4 regions of the Pontibacillus yanchengensis genome follow, and region 2 is predicted to be linked to each of the others. Evidence: predicted binding sites of a transcription regulator. Region 2 holds the regulator's gene; each other region holds the start of a gene.
The links. The regulator LexA, encoded in region 2, represses DNA repair genes until DNA is damaged. The targets are predictions, from matches to a motif close to CGAACATATGTTCG.
Positions count from the first base shown of each region.

Region 1: a site for LexA is predicted at 2,512-2,525, ahead of GLW08_RS03615 (haloacid dehalogenase-like hydrolase). Genes of this name have one in related genera too.
Region 3: a site for LexA is predicted at 1,567-1,580, ahead of GLW08_RS05965 (YolD-like family protein). Genes of this name have one in related genera too.
Region 4: a site for LexA is predicted at 1,755-1,768, ahead of uvrB (excinuclease ABC subunit UvrB). Genes of this name have one in related genera too.

Region 1 is NZ_WMEU01000001.1:748,537-752,759, reverse strand. It holds gene GLW08_RS03625 (GntR family transcriptional regulator) at 1-147, opposite strand, end outside; gene nagE (N-acetylglucosamine-specific PTS transporter subunit IIBC) at 538-2,445, shown strand; gene GLW08_RS03615 (haloacid dehalogenase-like hydrolase) at 2,586-3,497, shown strand; gene GLW08_RS03610 (S8 family peptidase) at 3,629-4,223, opposite strand, start outside.
Region 2 is NZ_WMEU01000001.1:210,802-215,024, reverse strand. It holds gene glnA (type I glutamate--ammonia ligase) at 1-1,151, shown strand, start outside; gene GLW08_RS01030 (hypothetical protein) at 1,390-2,025, shown strand; gene lexA (transcriptional repressor LexA) at 2,138-2,767, opposite strand; gene GLW08_RS01020 (YneB family resolvase-like protein) at 3,069-3,719, shown strand; gene GLW08_RS01015 (DUF896 domain-containing protein) at 3,892-4,125, shown strand.
Region 3 is NZ_WMEU01000001.1:1,236,426-1,240,648, reverse strand. It holds gene GLW08_RS05975 (quinone oxidoreductase family protein) at 231-740, shown strand; gene GLW08_RS05970 (zinc-binding dehydrogenase) at 740-1,123, shown strand; gene GLW08_RS05965 (YolD-like family protein) at 1,603-1,947, shown strand; gene GLW08_RS05960 (hypothetical protein) at 2,183-2,446, opposite strand; gene GLW08_RS05955 (diguanylate cyclase) at 2,929-3,144, shown strand; gene GLW08_RS05950 (GNAT family N-acetyltransferase) at 3,329-3,871, shown strand; gene GLW08_RS05945 (hypothetical protein) at 4,015-4,223, opposite strand, start outside.
Region 4 is NZ_WMEU01000003.1:417,171-421,393, reverse strand. It holds gene uvrB (excinuclease ABC subunit UvrB) at 1-1,684, opposite strand, end outside; gene GLW08_RS11865 (peptide chain release factor 3) at 2,160-3,734, opposite strand; gene GLW08_RS11860 (ATP-binding protein) at 3,907-4,223, opposite strand, start outside.

The sequences.
Region 1 (4,223 bases), 540 kb from region 2:
AGTCATCCGACTGATGTTGTATTGTTCTGTATATTCACGTTCAGAAGGTAATGCATCTCCTGGTTGTAGCACTCCGTTAATGATTTGGGATTTTATGGCTTCTTCTATTTGATAATAAATAGGTACAGGGGAGTTTTTATCGATCATAGGTGTTCCTCCTTATGTGTTACTTGGACGACTGTTTATAAAATTCTATGGTATAGATTACGAATCCATTGCAGAAACGATTCACATTTCTGTTCACATCATATCTTACTCAATGATAGATGTCTAGACAAGTTACGAACATAATAGACAAGTTATTATATAAAATAGGTGAAACATAAAATTGGAATTCATATGGACATTTGTATAAATGTATAGACAACTTATCATCGTACTGATATCCTCGAATTGTAAACGATTTATTATATGTAGATGTAGTGCTACGTAAAAGATAAGGAATAGAGCGTATATTGTAAGGGCTTTAATGATTTGTTTTAGAGCCTCTGTTCCTTATTGTATTCACATTTTATTTCGGAAAGGGGAAAAAGAGGAATGTTAAACTTTTTACAGCGTATCGGAAAAGCGTTAATGCTTCCAATCGCTTTACTGCCAGCAGCCGGACTATTGCTTCGGTTAGGACAGGATGACTTTCTAGGCATTCCGTTTATGGCTGCAGCAGGAGGAGCTATTTTCGATCAATTACCGCTCCTTTTTGCAATAGGTGTAGCGATAGGGATGTCGAAGGATGGTCATGGCGCCGCTGGACTTGCGGGTGCAATTGGGTACTTTGTGCTGCAAAATGGTGCCCAATCTATTAATGAGGACATCAATATTTCCTTTTTAGGTGGAATATTAAGCGGTGTTATAGCAGGTTTACTCTACAACAAATACGGTGAAATAAAGCTTCCGGATTGGCTTGCATTCTTTGGAGGTAAACGGTTTGTGCCCATCGTAACAGCAGGTACGATGATTGTGCTTGCAGGGATATTTGGGGTTATTTGGCCAACAATTCAGGATGGAATTAACGCACTAGGACAATGGATCATTGATGCAGGAGCACTAGGTGTTGGGATTTATGGTTTCTTGAACCGCCTCCTAATTCCAGTTGGTCTTCACCACGTACTGAATAGTTTTGTATGGTTCGTTTTTGGAGATTATCAGGGAGCTACTGGGGACTTGAACCGTTTCTTCGAAGGTGACCCTGAAGCAGGTATCTTTATGGCTGGTTTCTTCCCAATCATGATGTTTGGACTGCCAGCTGCTGCTTTAGCAATGATCGTGACAGCAAAAGAAAACCGTCGAAAAGCAACGGCAGGAATGCTTGGTGGTATTGCGTTAACTTCATTTATTACGGGGATTACAGAACCAATTGAGTTCTCCTTCATGTTTTTATCTCCATTACTTTATGGTGTGCACGCATTATTAACAGGTCTATCCATGGTTGTAGCATATGTATTTGACATGCTTCATGGCTTTACATTTTCAGCAGGTGCGATTGACTATGTGTTGAACTTCGGCTTAGCACAAAAACCACTGTTACTTCTACTCCAAGGTTTAGTGTTTGGTGCCATTTATTTCGTAGTCTTCTATTTCTTAATCATTAAACTAAATCTGCAAACACCAGGCCGTGAAGAAGAAGACTTTGATATGGAAGAAGGAGAAGAGCCAGCAGCTGGTGGACCTACTGGGGGCGACAAATTTGAAAACATGGCTGCTCACTTTATGCAAGACTTAGGCGGAAAATCGAACATTAAGTCTATTGATTATTGCGCAACACGTTTACGTTTAGCGATTCATGATATCGACCAAGTAGCTGAAAACAAACTAAGAAAGCACGGAGCAAATGGTGTGATGAAAGTAAGTCGCACAAATATCCAAGTGGTCGTAGGGACAAATGTTGAATTTGTGGCCAATGCGATGCAAAAACAACTAAATCAACAAGGTGAGCCTAAACCAACGGATGAGGTGGAGGAACAATCAACTTCTGATGCAAAGAGGCCACTAACAGGTAGTGATTTCGTATTACCGATATCTGGAAAAGTAGTGCCAATAACAGAAGTACCAGACGATGCATTTTCCCAAAAAATGATGGGCGATGGTTTTGCCATTGAACCAGCTGAAAACTCCGTTGTTTCTCCAGTAGACGGGGAAGTCACTACGGTATTCCCATCCAAGCATGCGGTTGGTATTACAGCTAATAGTGGTCATGAGATCTTGATTCACGTTGGGCTGGATACGGTGAAAATAGAAGGAGAAGGCTTCAATGATTTCGTGAAAGCTGGCGATAAAGTAACAAAAGGTCAACGTTTGTTAGAAGTAGATTTCAAAGCAATTGAATCTAAAGTGCCTTCTATCGTAACGCCGATTGTCTTTACGAACTTAAGTGAAGATGAAACGCTTACAGTTCACAAGCATGGTGAATTTGATCAGGGGACAGAAGGAATTCTAGAAGTGAAGTGATTGCAAGAAGGCTATCCCTAAGTGGGGATGGCCTTTCTTTTTACATTTTAAGATAGAGTGTAGGGATAAACAGAAGTTCGCTCTAAGCTTTAGTGATGATAAGGTATTATAGAGTTAGTGTTAAACTAGGAGGTTATACGATGAAACGTTTTTTAAATTGTACTGCATCAGATTTTCAACAAATGAATGGTCAGGATTTGGTTGAAAGCATTCGAACATCAGAGGGAAGAATTGTTTTATCAGAAGTCATTCCTTCCTTTCAGCCGCTATATCGTGAGGTGAGCAATATGGAGCTTATAGCATCATTTGGAGCGGATTTGATTTTACTAAATCTTATAGATGTATTTAATCCAGTTATGGAAGGTGTTCCAAATGAAGGTTCTATTGTTCAGCAAGTAAAAAACCTAACTGGTCGTCCAGTTGGAGTCAATCTAGAGCCAGTCGATCCAAACTTGAGAATGAATGAGCAACTTGAGTCACTACCGATTGGACGAAGATACTCTAAAGAAACGGTTGAAAAAGCAATGGAACTGGGATTTGATTATATTTGTTTTACTGGTAATCCAAGAACTGGAGTGAGTAATAAAGAAATAATTTCAGCGGTTCGTGAATCAAAAAGAATTGTTGGGGACGACTTGTTTATTATAGCTGGAAAGATGCATGGAGCTGGAGTTACAAGCGAAAGTGGAAGTGGCATAACCAATGAATCGACCATTAAGGATTTGGTAACAGTAGGAGCAGATGTTATCTTAATACCTTCACCTGGAACGGTTCCTGGAGTTAGTGTTGAGAATGTACAGAATTGGACGAGCTACATACATGAAGCTGGAGCTTTAGCGATGCTGACCATCGGCACAAGCCAAGAAGGGGCAACAGAAGATACAATCAGACAAATTGCTCTTCAAAATAAGATGGCCGGAGCAGATATTCATCACATCGGAGATGCCGGCTATAATGGAGTTGCCGTACCAGAAAACATTATGGAGTATTCGATTGCAATAAGAGGGAAACGTCACACGTATGTAAGGATGGCACGCTCCATTAATAGGTAAGTTTATTAATTAGATGCATTAACATGTTAGACATGCATCCTAAGTATGTATAATCATAAGCACAGGACGAAACCGTAGGTGATTTCGTCCTTCTTTTTATGACATACGCCAAACCTTGACTATAACCAATGTTATTCTTCTGATCCTTCTTCTAACATAAAGGCTTCAAATTCATCGTATGGAACGTCACTAACCCCTAAGGTAAGTAATCCATTTCCTTCTGTTCGTTTACTGTAACCTAATGGAGAAGTGTGTTTAACGAGTTGTGCATACAGTTCAGGTTCAGATAAGGTACGGCCGAATTCTTGTTCATTTTTTTCTAATAATAAAGCGGAAGCACCTGCAACGTGAGGTGTCCCCATTGAAGTTCCTGATAGGGTAGCGTATTGACCGTTCATATATGTGGAACGAATGCCGACTCCAGGAGCAACTATATCAATTTCATCGTTTGTATTTGTAAAGTCTGCCATGTCTCCATTAAAGTCAACAGCCCCAACTTGCACGACTTCTTTGTAATACCCTGGGTACAATTTTTCAGTGGTTTGTTCATTTCCATCACCAGCATTTCCAGCTGCACAGACTACAAGGATATCATTTTCTACCGCATTCTTAATGGCACGATGGAGCATTGCAGAATTCTGACTGCCTCCAAATGACATGGAAATAACACGTACACGCTCACCTCTTGGGCCACGCCACTTATTTGCGTATTTCACCGCCTTGACA
Region 2 (4,223 bases):
GTATTGAAGAATCCGATATGCTACTACACCCAGACCTTGACACATTTGTAGTGTTCCCATGGACTTCTGAAAAAGGGAAAGTAGCTCGTTTTATTTGTGACATCTGCAATCCAGATGGTACACCATTTGAAGGGTGCCCACGTTATAACCTAAAACGTAATCTTAAGAAAATGGAAGAACTAGGATTCTCTGCGTTTAACTTAGGTACGGAGCCAGAATTCTTCCTATTTAAATTAGATGAAAAGGGAGAACCCTCTATGGAGCTTAATGACAGAGGTGGATATTTCGACCTTGCTCCAACAGATTTAGGTGAAAATTGTCGACGTGATATCGTATTGGAATTAGAAGAGATGGGTTTTGAAATTGAAGCTTCTCACCACGAAGTAGCACCAGGTCAGCACGAGATTGATTTCAAATATGCTGATGCCATTAAACACTGTGATGATATTCAAACATTTAAACTTGTTGTTAAAACAATTGCACGGAAGCATGGATTGCACGCAACATTTATGCCTAAACCATTATTTGGAGTAAACGGTTCTGGTATGCATGTGAATATGTCCCTATTCAAAGATGGTGCGAACGCATTCTTTGATGAAAAGGGTGATCAACAGTTAAGTCAAACAGCTTATCAATTTATCGCAGGTGTTGTGAAGCACGCAACGAATTTTACTGCTGTAACAAACCCTACAGTTAATTCATATAAACGTCTTGTTCCTGGTTACGAAGCACCTTGTTATGTTGCATGGTCCGGTCAAAACCGAAGTCCATTAATTCGTATTCCAGCTTCTCGTGGTATGAGTACTCGTATAGAAGTGCGTTCTGTGGATCCCTCAGCAAACCCATACTTAGCAATGGCAGTTCTACTTTCATCAGGTCTTGACGGCGTCGAGAACAAACTACAAGCCCCAACACCAGTTGATCGTAATATCTATGTTATGGATAAAGAAGAACGTGTGAAGCACGGCGTTCAAGATCTACCTGCTACATTAGCAGATGCACTTGAATTATTGAAAAAAGACGAGAAAATGGTGGAAGCTCTAGGCGAACACCTATATGAGCACTTCATCGAATCAAAAGAAATCGAATGGGATATGTTCCGTACGCAAGTCCATCCATGGGAGCGCGAACAGTATCTAAGCACATATTAATGAACAAAACCCTTGAAGCATAGCTTCAAGGGTTTTGTTATGGGCGGTACTCTGATTGACCTGATACCTACTAAATCTATATAGGAAAAGGCTAGGTTAAAACACTCTATAAATCATTAGTATGAGAAGACGTTAAATGTAGCCAAAAGAAAGGCATAAGGGACCATTTTGTCGTAAATAAAAAGGATATTATTTAATCATATGGAAAGTAATAATAGGTCGTATTAGGAGGGGAGTTATGAATGTAGAAAGCAAATATATAATCAGATGGGGAATACCAGGTTGGTTGATCATTCTTTACTATATTTTATTGGATGCATTTTCAAAAAGAGTCTTTTTTTCGGACAATCTACCACCAGTCGAGATTATAGTGGCTTTACTAACAGCTATTTCATTTGGCGTCATCGTGGGTTACCTTTTACATCAAGCGTATTTTGCAATGGAATGGTTATTCGGAAGAGGACCATTGGAAGTTTCTCATGAGATTAAGCAAGTATTAGAGAATGCCGGTCTCTCTTATGAGGAGGAATCAAAACCGGAACGACAGTATTTTTATTTTGAATATTTGTGGCAGAAATCATTAGCTAATATCTCTTCTCCACATAAAATGGAATATCTGTCAGCTCGATATCAACACTTGTTGACGAGGACACAGGAATTAGGTGTTCTTCGAGCAAGTTTAATTATATGTCTTTTAATAACAGGATATTTTATCTTTTTTGAGAACATATTATTTTTAGGCGTAGGCTTACTCATTATTCTTGGAACACTCTTCTTATTTGTTCATAGAGCACAACGTTATTTTACGAGAAATACGCATTATTTCATTGCCTACAATCTGCGAGATCTATTGCAGGAGAAAGAAAATAAATAAGAGTGAGAAAAAGTTCATCAAATTGAATCATAAAAGAAGGGCTGACCTATTTTTGGTCAGCTCTTCTTATTTGTTTGTGGATTTTTGATATTAATCAAGCTTCAGCTTTATGTTAATGGATATGACGATATAATCCAACTACTCGACCTAATATACTTATGTTTTGAACGATAATGGGATCCATTGTAGCGTTTTCTGGTTGTAAGCGTATATAGTTAGATTCTTTGAAGAAACGTTTTACAGTTGCTTCTTCATCCTCCGTCATTGCAACTACAATGTCCCCGTTTTGGGCGGTTTGCTGTTTACGAACAATGACCATATCTCCATCAAGGATTCCTGCTTCAATCATACTTTCCCCTTGGACAACGAGAACAAAGATTTCATCATCTGCTGCTGCAAGTGTGTCAGGAAGAGGTACATATTCTTCAATATTTTCAATAGCTGTAATTGGCATCCCAGCGGTTACTTTACCGATGACAGGAGCGTAAGTTGCCTCTCCTTTAGGGATATGCGTCCCAGTACCTTCTTCCAATTCTAGGACTTCAATTGCTCTTGGTTTTGTTGGATCGCGTCTAATATAGCCTTTCTTCTCTAATCTAGCAAGATGTCCATGGACGGTAGAACTAGAAGCTAGTCCAACAGCTTCGCCAATTTCTCTTACGGATGGTGGATAACCTTTTTCGAGAACACGGTCTTTAATGAAATCTAGTATTGCTTCCTGCCTTTTTGATAGTTTTGTCATATTAATTACACCTCGTACATATTGTTTTATTACCGACATTATACCATGCTTGGTAAGGATATACAAACATTCGTTCGTAAAATCTGTTGACAAGAACGAATGTTCGTATATAATAGATTTTAGAAGAAAGCGAACAAAAGTTCTTATTCTATGGAGGCGATCATCATGTTTCAAAATCTATCAAAACTTGACGTAGCGTATATATTATTATTTGTAGCCAGCTTAGGATTTATGTATTATGCTATGGTGACGAGTTAAATAGAGTGCTCGTAAGTACCAATGTGAAAGGTTAGGAGAAACTATGAAAGCTATTATCTATTGTCGCGTAAGCACCGAAAAAGAAACGCAAGTATCCTCCTTAAAAAGACAACGATTAGAATTAGAAGAACTTGCACAAACTCACAACTTTGAAGTTTCTAAAATAATAGAGGAACAAGCTAGTGGATATGACGTAGAGCGGGAAGGTATATTTGAACTATTAGAAATGGTAACAAGTGGAGAAGCGGATGTATTATTAATTCAAGATGAAACAAGATTAGGTAGAGGGAATACAAAAATCGCTCTTTTTCATCAATTGAATAAGTTAAATATCCCTATTTATACAGTTACACATAATGGATACCTGCAATTATCGGAATCAGATTCCATGGTTTTACAAATCGTTGGTGTCGTTGAAGAATATCAAAGAAAAATTCATAACCTAAAAATAAAACGAGGTATGAAAAAGGCGATAGAGAGCGGTTTTAATCCTGCAGATAATCTATCTAATCAGGAAATGGCTCAGGGAAGAGATAGAAAAGATTTTCCAGTTGAAGAAGTAGCAAGGTTGCGTAAAAATGATTTAACCTTTTCTGAGATTGCTGCTACATTAAGAGGTATGGGATATAATGTCTCTAAAGCAACAGTACATAGAAGATATCAAGAGTTTCAATCACTTGAAAAAAATAAATAAAAACGTTACTATAATTAGCAAGTAAGGCAAGCACTCTTCGTGGGACTTGCCTTTTTTCATTGGAAATGTAAATGATGAAATATTGTTATAGATTTTCCTTTATATAACTCGTGTAAACGTTAATTAAATGAACGCTACCTTTGTTTCATCTTAAGAAAAGGAGAAGATATATATGCTTTCTCAAGAAAAAATTAATCGTATTAATGAGTTAGCCAATAAATCCAAAAATGAAGGATTAACAAAAGAAGAACAAGACGAACAACAAGAATTACGTCAGGAATATTTGAAGAATGTTCGTAAATCCTTTAAGAACCATCTGAAATCGGTGAAAGTTGTTGACCCTGAAGGGAATGACGTAACACCTAATAAACTTAAAGAAGAAAAAGAACGTAATAAAAAGCATTAATTCTGAAAATCCTGTTACGTCTATGTAACGGGGTTTTTTCATTTATTTTTTTACTTGGATAACTGATTAGTGTGAAATTACACGATTTTAATAATAAA
Region 3 (4,223 bases), 1.0 Mb from region 2:
GCTGACTTCTTATTATGCAGAAAGGTCGTTTTAGTAGTGCAATCAACGCAATGCTATAGTATAAAGCCCTTTTTGTAATATCTAAAACAGAACATGATAATCATTGGATACTGGAACAATATGTAGTAGAGGAGAAGTATGAGAGCTGCTATTAGTGATTATAGTAAGAAAATGAACGTTATGTAAGCGTAAGGAATGCGCAACGTCCAAAGCTAACGAAAAACGAAGTATTGATTAATGTAGGATCTGTTAGTTTAAATTTTGCAGATGTTTCCGCGATTAGAGGTTACTATCATTCTCTAGGAGGGGAATATTTTATTCCTGGTTTTGATTGTGCCGGAACCATTGTGGAGGTAGGAGAGAGCGTAGAACGATTCTCAAAAGGGGATCGAGTTGTTGGGTTTCCAAATGGAGGAGCATTAGCGGATTATGTAAGTGTTGATTGTAATCTTGTTTATAACGTACCTAAAAATGTTTCTTTTGACTATACCGTAGCCATTTTAAGTATAGGAATTACAGCATATGAATTAGTACACAAGGTAGCTGTGGTAAAGGAGTCAGATAAAGTATTAGTTCATGCAGCTGCTGGAGGTGTTGGCTTAACGTTACTACAATTGCTCCAAAAACAAAAAGCAACAATCTACGGAACGGTTGGAAATGAAGAGAAAGATAAATTGATAAAAAATATAGGGGCCCATCAAGCTATACTATATAGAAAAGAAGACTTCCAGAAAAAATAATGGATTTGACGGAAAGAAGAGGAGTAGATATTGTTTTTGATTCTGTTGGGGGTGAAGTTCTGGAAAAAAGTATGAAATGTCTTTCTTCTTATGGGAAGTTGATAACCTACGGCCATGCTTCTGGTAAACCGGGGCAGATTTTATCGACAAATCTTCATTCGACATCTAGATCGGTTATAGGTTATAGCCCTGGTGAGAGACAGCATGATTATCCAGAATCACTTAGGGAGAGTGCCGAAACTGTAATGACATTATTATCAACTGAAGAATTAGACGTGAAAATTAGTGAAAAATTAAGTTTAGAGGAAGTTAATAAAGGATTTCAACTGATGGCTGATAGAGGAAATATAGGAAAAATACTAATAAATCTTAATGATTCATAATAAAACGAAAAAATATCGAACTTACCCAAATGATAGCCTCCTCTCTTATGAGGATGAGGCTATCTTTATTTCCTATTGTACCTTTTTCATTAAAACATCATTTCCATATTAGTTTTAAACTACTTCGTCATAAGGAGCTAGCATCTTGATACCATAATGTGTGTAGTTGGTTCATCAAGAAAGAAAAAACTGATTGGATAATACTCCAATCAGCTCTTTAAGGGGAAATTCTAATAGATAAAGTGTTCAGAATTATCATAACATTAACGCTTTAAAGCGTAAAGTGAAAATAAAAGAATTATATAATAATATGGTTCAACATTATCAACACTTTGTTAAAGTCTTTTCTTGAAGAACAAGGTTTAAGTTACTTTATTCAAATTCGAAATTAGATACTTCCTACCTATTCCTTATTGATTTGAACTGTCAGAATCGATATAATAAGAACAAATGTTCGTTTTGAAAGTGGAGGGATATCTATGACGAGAGAACGTATAAATGATAGAGGAACTATTAAATGGACCTCAATGATGCTTCCAGAACATGTAGAAAAGCTGAAAGAGATGTGGAGAGAAGATGAACGGGTAGAAAAAGGGGATCTAGATGAGCAGCAAGCTGCAGAAATTGACTTTAAGCTACAACTTGCATTAAAGGATGATTTAACGGTTGGAATTAGCTATCATAACGGATTTGACTATAGATATGCAAAAGTCAAAATTCTTTCGATCATCCATGAAAAGAAGACATTATATGTGGTGAATCAAGAAAGTAAAGATAAGGTCGAAGTCAGTTTACACGCTATTAACGAGGTTACGATTATTTGAGAACCAGACATATCTATTGTACTTGTTTAAGCAATATTATCGTAATGAAAAAAATGTTACGATGAGGTTGTTGGCAAAGAGTTCCAATAGATCTGCGGTAGAAAAGTGGGTTAAAGGATGGGGAATATGAAGAAAATTATAGTTAGCTATCGTATTAGTCGGTTCTATTATAGCGGGCTCTGCAATGTTCTTATAGTTAAGAAGGGAAGTAGCATGTGATGCCCACACGCTACTTTTATTGGTTTGAAGGACGATCCTCTTGAATCATCTCTAAAAGTTTTGCAGCTCTTTCGTCTCCATCATACCATTCGTCGATAATGTCTTGCGTGTTTTTGGTGAATACGTCATGTACGAATTTTCCTTCTAAATGTTCTTCAGAAGAGGTAATGGAAGCCTCCATAGTGGATTGAATCTTATTATGGTTCGCTTGATGTGATTTTAACGGAGTACCCAGCAGAATCTCACCTAATCGTTGACTATTCAGTTTACTTATTTTCATGTTAACTCCCCCTTTCTCTCCTGAATAACCCAGATTTTAACCTTTGTTGTCTTTACAGTTGTATGAATTTATATAGTGTATATCGACAAGATATCTTATTTTTCGACATATATCATCCCTTTTTTTATATTTCTAACTTAAGATGATATAGACGAAGGGCCTGAATCTCTATCCTTGCAACCTTTTGATATCGAAAAATACATAAAAATAGATATTTAGACTCACGCATCGAATGGTTTTGGTTCTATGGTCTGTGGGAATTAGTATTCAAATATGACGCACAAACACCAGGAGGACACTGGTTTGGGATATAAAGGGAGAATAATCAGTATGGCCATCGTACTTTTCCTAGATATATTGGAATGCGTACACGTATATAATAAACGGTTCTCTTAACTAGATGAACCTAGATTTTGGTTTAGTCTTGCTGTTTCAATTGTCGAGGTATTAATGGGTGGTGGATAGGGAAGCAGTTTGATCGAGTGAAGTTTCTATCAAAACGAGGTTATTTAACAAAAGCGTTTAACAGAAGATGGGTTTACAAGAAATATGATCGATTTTTTAATAGTTTGGAAACTACCGATAGAATAAAGGTGACGTTAGTTGATATTAATCAATTTAAACAAATTAACGATCATTATGGACATGAAGTGGGTGATAGAGCAATTTGTGAGGTAGCTGAGAACCAGAGTAGATAAAAGTGGAATTGTAGCTAGATGGGGAGGGGATGAGTTTCTCGTCATCGAAAAGAGGTCATAAGCTGAACTCTCATCTCTTGAATTAGAGCATTTTCATCTGTCACCAGCAATAATCATTACTGCTTCGAAAGGGACTGTCACTTGTGAAAAAACGTATTGTACATTAGACGAACTAGTTTAGGAAATTAATGACTTTATAGAGGAGATTATTTTTCCAAAGGCGAGACAATTAAAGCTAGATTCATTTGAGGTAATGGGGAATCATAGTCACTGGAATGAGACGATAGAACATGTTTTTGCTGATCGAGAACTTGAGAGTTGGAGAAAAAATGTTTTCAAGCTTTACAAAGAGGATTACGCAAAAGAGAAAGAACCTTGTTTAGAGCCGGGATATGAGATAAAGCAAATTACAAAAGAACTTTATGACTCCGATATAATGCAAAATATTGAGTTTTTACATAAAAAGCTATTAGAGTTTTGGTCAGATGCTGATTCCTTTTTAAGAAAGGGGATTGGATATTGTGTTGTTTATGGTCAAGCCATAGTGAGTGTTTGTTTCACTGGATTTATCGCAAGTAATCTTCATGTTGTTGATATAAAAACAGACAAGCATCATCAAGGCAAAAAATTAGGACAAAAGGTGGCACATTCGTATGTGAAGAAAAGTTACGCCTTATTGGGACTGCGTGGAAAAATCATCCATCTAGGTCTGTTGCAGAGCTTCTAGGCTTTACAAGTGAGTTCACCTATAAAGGATATGCGTTTGGAATTTAAAGTGACTGTTTCTCACAAAAATAGGGGAATGCACTAGTGAATCTATGGGAAGTGTTCGCCTAATGTGAACTTAGCCATCCAAAATGTCCCCATTTATTACTCAGCTGAAGCCAAATGATAATTTGCCTGCATACCTTTCCTCATCAACTCATAAATAATTGTTTCGACATTTTTCCGGATTGCTGGATTGAAATAATTTCGTTTCTCTTCGTACCCATTACACGTAAATAAATACGATGAAAAGGATTCGTTTTTATTTAAATAGATCACGTCTAGTTTTTTATTCTTCATAACTTCTTTTAAGT
Region 4 (4,223 bases), on a different contig from region 2:
TATTCATAGAATCAGTATATTTATCGGCATACATAATAACCTGTCCATTTTCATTACGCGCTGCCCGTCCAATCGTCTGAATGAGAGAACGTTGTGAGCGCAAGAAACCTTCTTTATCGGCATCTAGTATTGCGACTAAGGATACTTCCGGAATATCTAGCCCTTCCCGTAACAAGTTAATGCCGACTAATACGTCATATTTGCCTCGGCGCAAATCACGAATAATTTCAATTCGTTCTAATGTTTTAATCTCTGAGTGTAAGTACGCGACTTTAATACCAATTTCCTTTAAATAATCGGTAAGATCCTCAGACATTTTCTTCGTAAGGGTTGTAACTAGGACACGCTCCCCTTGTTCTTTACGAGTATTAATCTCACCAATGAGGTCATCAATTTGCCCATGAATTGGTCGCACATTCACTTTAGGGTCTAACAATCCTGTAGGACGAATGATCTGTTCTACCATTTCAGGTGAGTGCTCCTGTTCATAAGGTCCAGGTGTGGCGGATACATAGACCGCTTGATTCATATGGTTTTCAAATTCTGAAAATGTAAGCGGACGGTTATCTAATGCAGACGGTAAACGGAAACCGTGATCCACTAGCACTTGCTTACGCGCTTGGTCTCCGTTGTACATGCCACGAACCTGTGGAAGTGTCACGTGGGACTCGTCGACCATCATTAGGTAATCATCAGGAAAATAGTCCAGTAATGTATAAGGTGTTGCACCTTCTTCTCTTAGCGTTAAATGACGGGAATAGTTTTCAATCCCTGAGCAGAAGCCCATTTCCCGCATCATTTCTAAATCATAGCTTGTACGTTGCTCCAGTCTTTGTGCTTCTAAAAGCTTGTTTTGATCCTTTAGTTCTTTCAGGCGATCTTGTAGTTCACGTTCAATATTTTTGATGGCTACTTTCATTTTCTCCTCACGAGTTACGAAGTGAGAAGCAGGGAAAATTGCTACATGCTCTCGATCCCCGATGATTTCACCTGTTAGTGCATCCACTTCACGGATTCGATCAATCTCATCACCAAAAAATTCGATACGAAGGCAATGTTCTTCTCTTGAGGCCGGAATGATTTCGACTGAATCACCACGCACACGGAATGTACCACGCTGGAAGTCGATATCATTTCGGGCATATTGAATGTCTACTAAATCTCGCAATAATTCATCACGATCTTTCTCCATTCCTTTACGAATGGATAACACAAGGTTCCGGTATTCTTCCGGATTACCTAAACCATATATACAAGACACACTAGCTACGATAATGACATCATTTCGTTCAAACAACGATGACGTAGCAGAGTGACGTAATTTATCAATTTCATCATTTATGTTGGCATCCTTCTCTATAAATGTATCAGTGGAAGGAACGTAAGCTTCGGGCTGGTAATAATCGTAGTAGCTGACGAAGTACTCCACTGCATTATTAGGAAAAAATTCTTTAAACTCGCTATAAAGCTGACCTGCGAGGGTTTTATTGTGAGCAATCACAAGGGTTGGTTTATTTACCTGCTGTATAACATTCGACATCGTAAATGTTTTACCAGTACCTGTGGCCCCTAGTAGGGTTTGATGTTTTTTTCCGTTCACTATTCCATTCTTTAGTTCTTCAATGGCACGGGGTTGATCTCCCTGAGGTTGATATTGAGACACTAATTCAAATTGGCTTTCCACGTTGCAACCTCCATTCGCATAATCTCATACACGTAGTTTACCACAATCTTACTCTATCCTAACATAAAGGCGAACAAACATTCGAGTATTTAGCACATTCCTTTGCATTTCCAATTAGAACTCGTGGCTGGGGCTGGGATATTCCCGAAAACTAGATTCCTTTACAGCCATTTAACTCATGCTGAACATATGAACAAAAGCGCAAGCGCCTCGTTAGCGACGTACAAACTGCTGCCCACAGGAGGTGGTTTGGTTCGATGTTGCTGCGTGATGCAGCGGGTTTAATCGAACTTCCTCCGTATGAGGTAAAGGAAACACGAAGAGCGCAAGCGATTCGATGTTGACTTATCGTAAGGAGGTGCAGGAAGTTTGCTAGGCGCTAGGCGCTGGAGCTGGACACATAAGTGCGATAAACGTATGCTTTCTTTACGTATTAAAAAAAGCTAACCCTTCATGGGTTAGCTTTTGTCTTCTATTATTGACTATATTGATTCACTTCAAACAAGTCAATCAATTCGATATCAGGGTTTTTATCTCTGAACCAGCGTAAGGAGAATTCGTTTTTAAATAAAGCAATGTAATTGTCTTCACGGTCTTTGACGAGCATGCTTCGCTCATCAAATAGTTTTTGATCTACTTGCTCTTCTTTAAGCCAACGCGGCATCCGCTCCCCTATTGATTCAAGGACGATATCGACGTTGTATTCATTTTTCATTCGATACTCAAACACATCATATTGAAGCTGTCCGACCGCTCCAATAATGTATTCTTCGTTACGAACGCCTCTAAACAACTGAATCGCGCCTTCTTGCACAAGCTGCTCGATTCCCTTTTTAAACTGCTTCGCTTTCATGACGTTTTTCGCTGTAACCTTCTTGAATAGTTCCGGAGGGAATTGTGGTAATTCCTCATAGTGGAACGTGTTCTTCCCTTCTACAAGCGTATCCCCAATGCGATACACGTTCGGATCATAGATTCCGATAATATCACCTGGGTACGCAATTTCAGCTGTTTCTCTTGATGAAGCCACAAACTGTTGGGTTTGCGCAATCTTAATCGTCTTGCCTGTACGGTCCAACGTTACATTCATGCCACGTTCAAACTTACCTGAACAAACACGTACGAACGCCACACGATCACGGTGTGCTTTGTTCATGTTCGCTTGAATTTTGAAAATGAATCCAGAAAACTCTTCCTTATCTGGAGGAATAAGTTCTCCAGAAGCTTTACGTGGAAATGGCTGCGGGGCCATGGATATAAACGATTCAAAGAATGTCTCCACACCAAACGGCGCAAGGGCACTACCAAAGAATACAGGGGTGAGTTCCCCTTGTTGCACGGCATCCATATCTAACTGTTCGCCCGCTTCTTCTAACAATTCCATTTCTTCATAAGCTGCTTGGAACGTTTCATTTTCGACTAGTTCAGGATAGTTGTCTAACTCTTCTTTCGGAATAGGGATTTCTTGTTCATTCCCTGAAAAACGAATAAATTGGTCATTTTGACGATCAAAAATCCCCTGGAATCGCTTACCCATTCCAACTGGCCAATTCATCGGATATGTTTGGATACCTAGCTCATCTTCAATTTCCTTTAATAAATCAAAAGGGTCTTTTCCTTCCCTGTCAAGCTTGTTGATAAAGGTGAAGATAGGGATACCTCTCATTTTACAAACTTTAAATAGCTTTAAGGTCTGAGCCTCAATCCCTTTGGTACCATCAATAATCATGATTACGCTATCGACAGCTGTGAGCGTTCTGTACGTATCCTCACTGAAGTCTTCGTGACCAGGGGTATCCAAAATGTTGACCTGGTACCCTTCATATTCAAAATTCATGACGGAGGAGGTGACGGAAATTCCGCGCTTCTTTTCAATCTCCATCCAGTCAGAAGTTGCGAATTTACCTGACTTTTTCGCTTTTACAGTCCCGGCATTTCGTATTAAATTTCCATACAGCAAAAATTTCTCCGTTAACGTTGTCTTACCCGCATCGGGGTGAGAAATAATCGCAAAGGTTCGACGTTTTTGCATTTCCTCTTTTACACTCATAGTAGATTCTTCTCCTAATATAAAGTTCATTACGTAAAGAACAGGCTTTACTTATCAAGCAGCCTGTTCTCCTGACATTCATTTATTTTTTATCCTTTACCTATTATAAAACGAATCTTCCCCATTCAGCAAAACATACTTGAAATAACTAGAGCAAATACGTAAAAAGGGACTATAGCTCACTCTTATCGGCTATGAGAATTTGTCCTTGTTTCTCATTTGTAAGCAAGGTTTGTAAAATAACTGTTGCCAACTTGTTCGGTGGATATGGCTTCGTTAAGTAGTGTTCCACCCCTAGAGTTTCCCCACGTTGACGTTCATCGAGAGCAGTAGAAATGAAGATGGGAATGGATTTCGTGTCATCTCTATTCTTCAATTGTTCCACAATATCCCACCCATTCATACCTTCTCCTAGCATTAAATCGATAACAAATGCATCTGGGGTGTAGTGTTCTAGTCTTTTAAAAGCAGCTTCCCCTGAGGAATAAG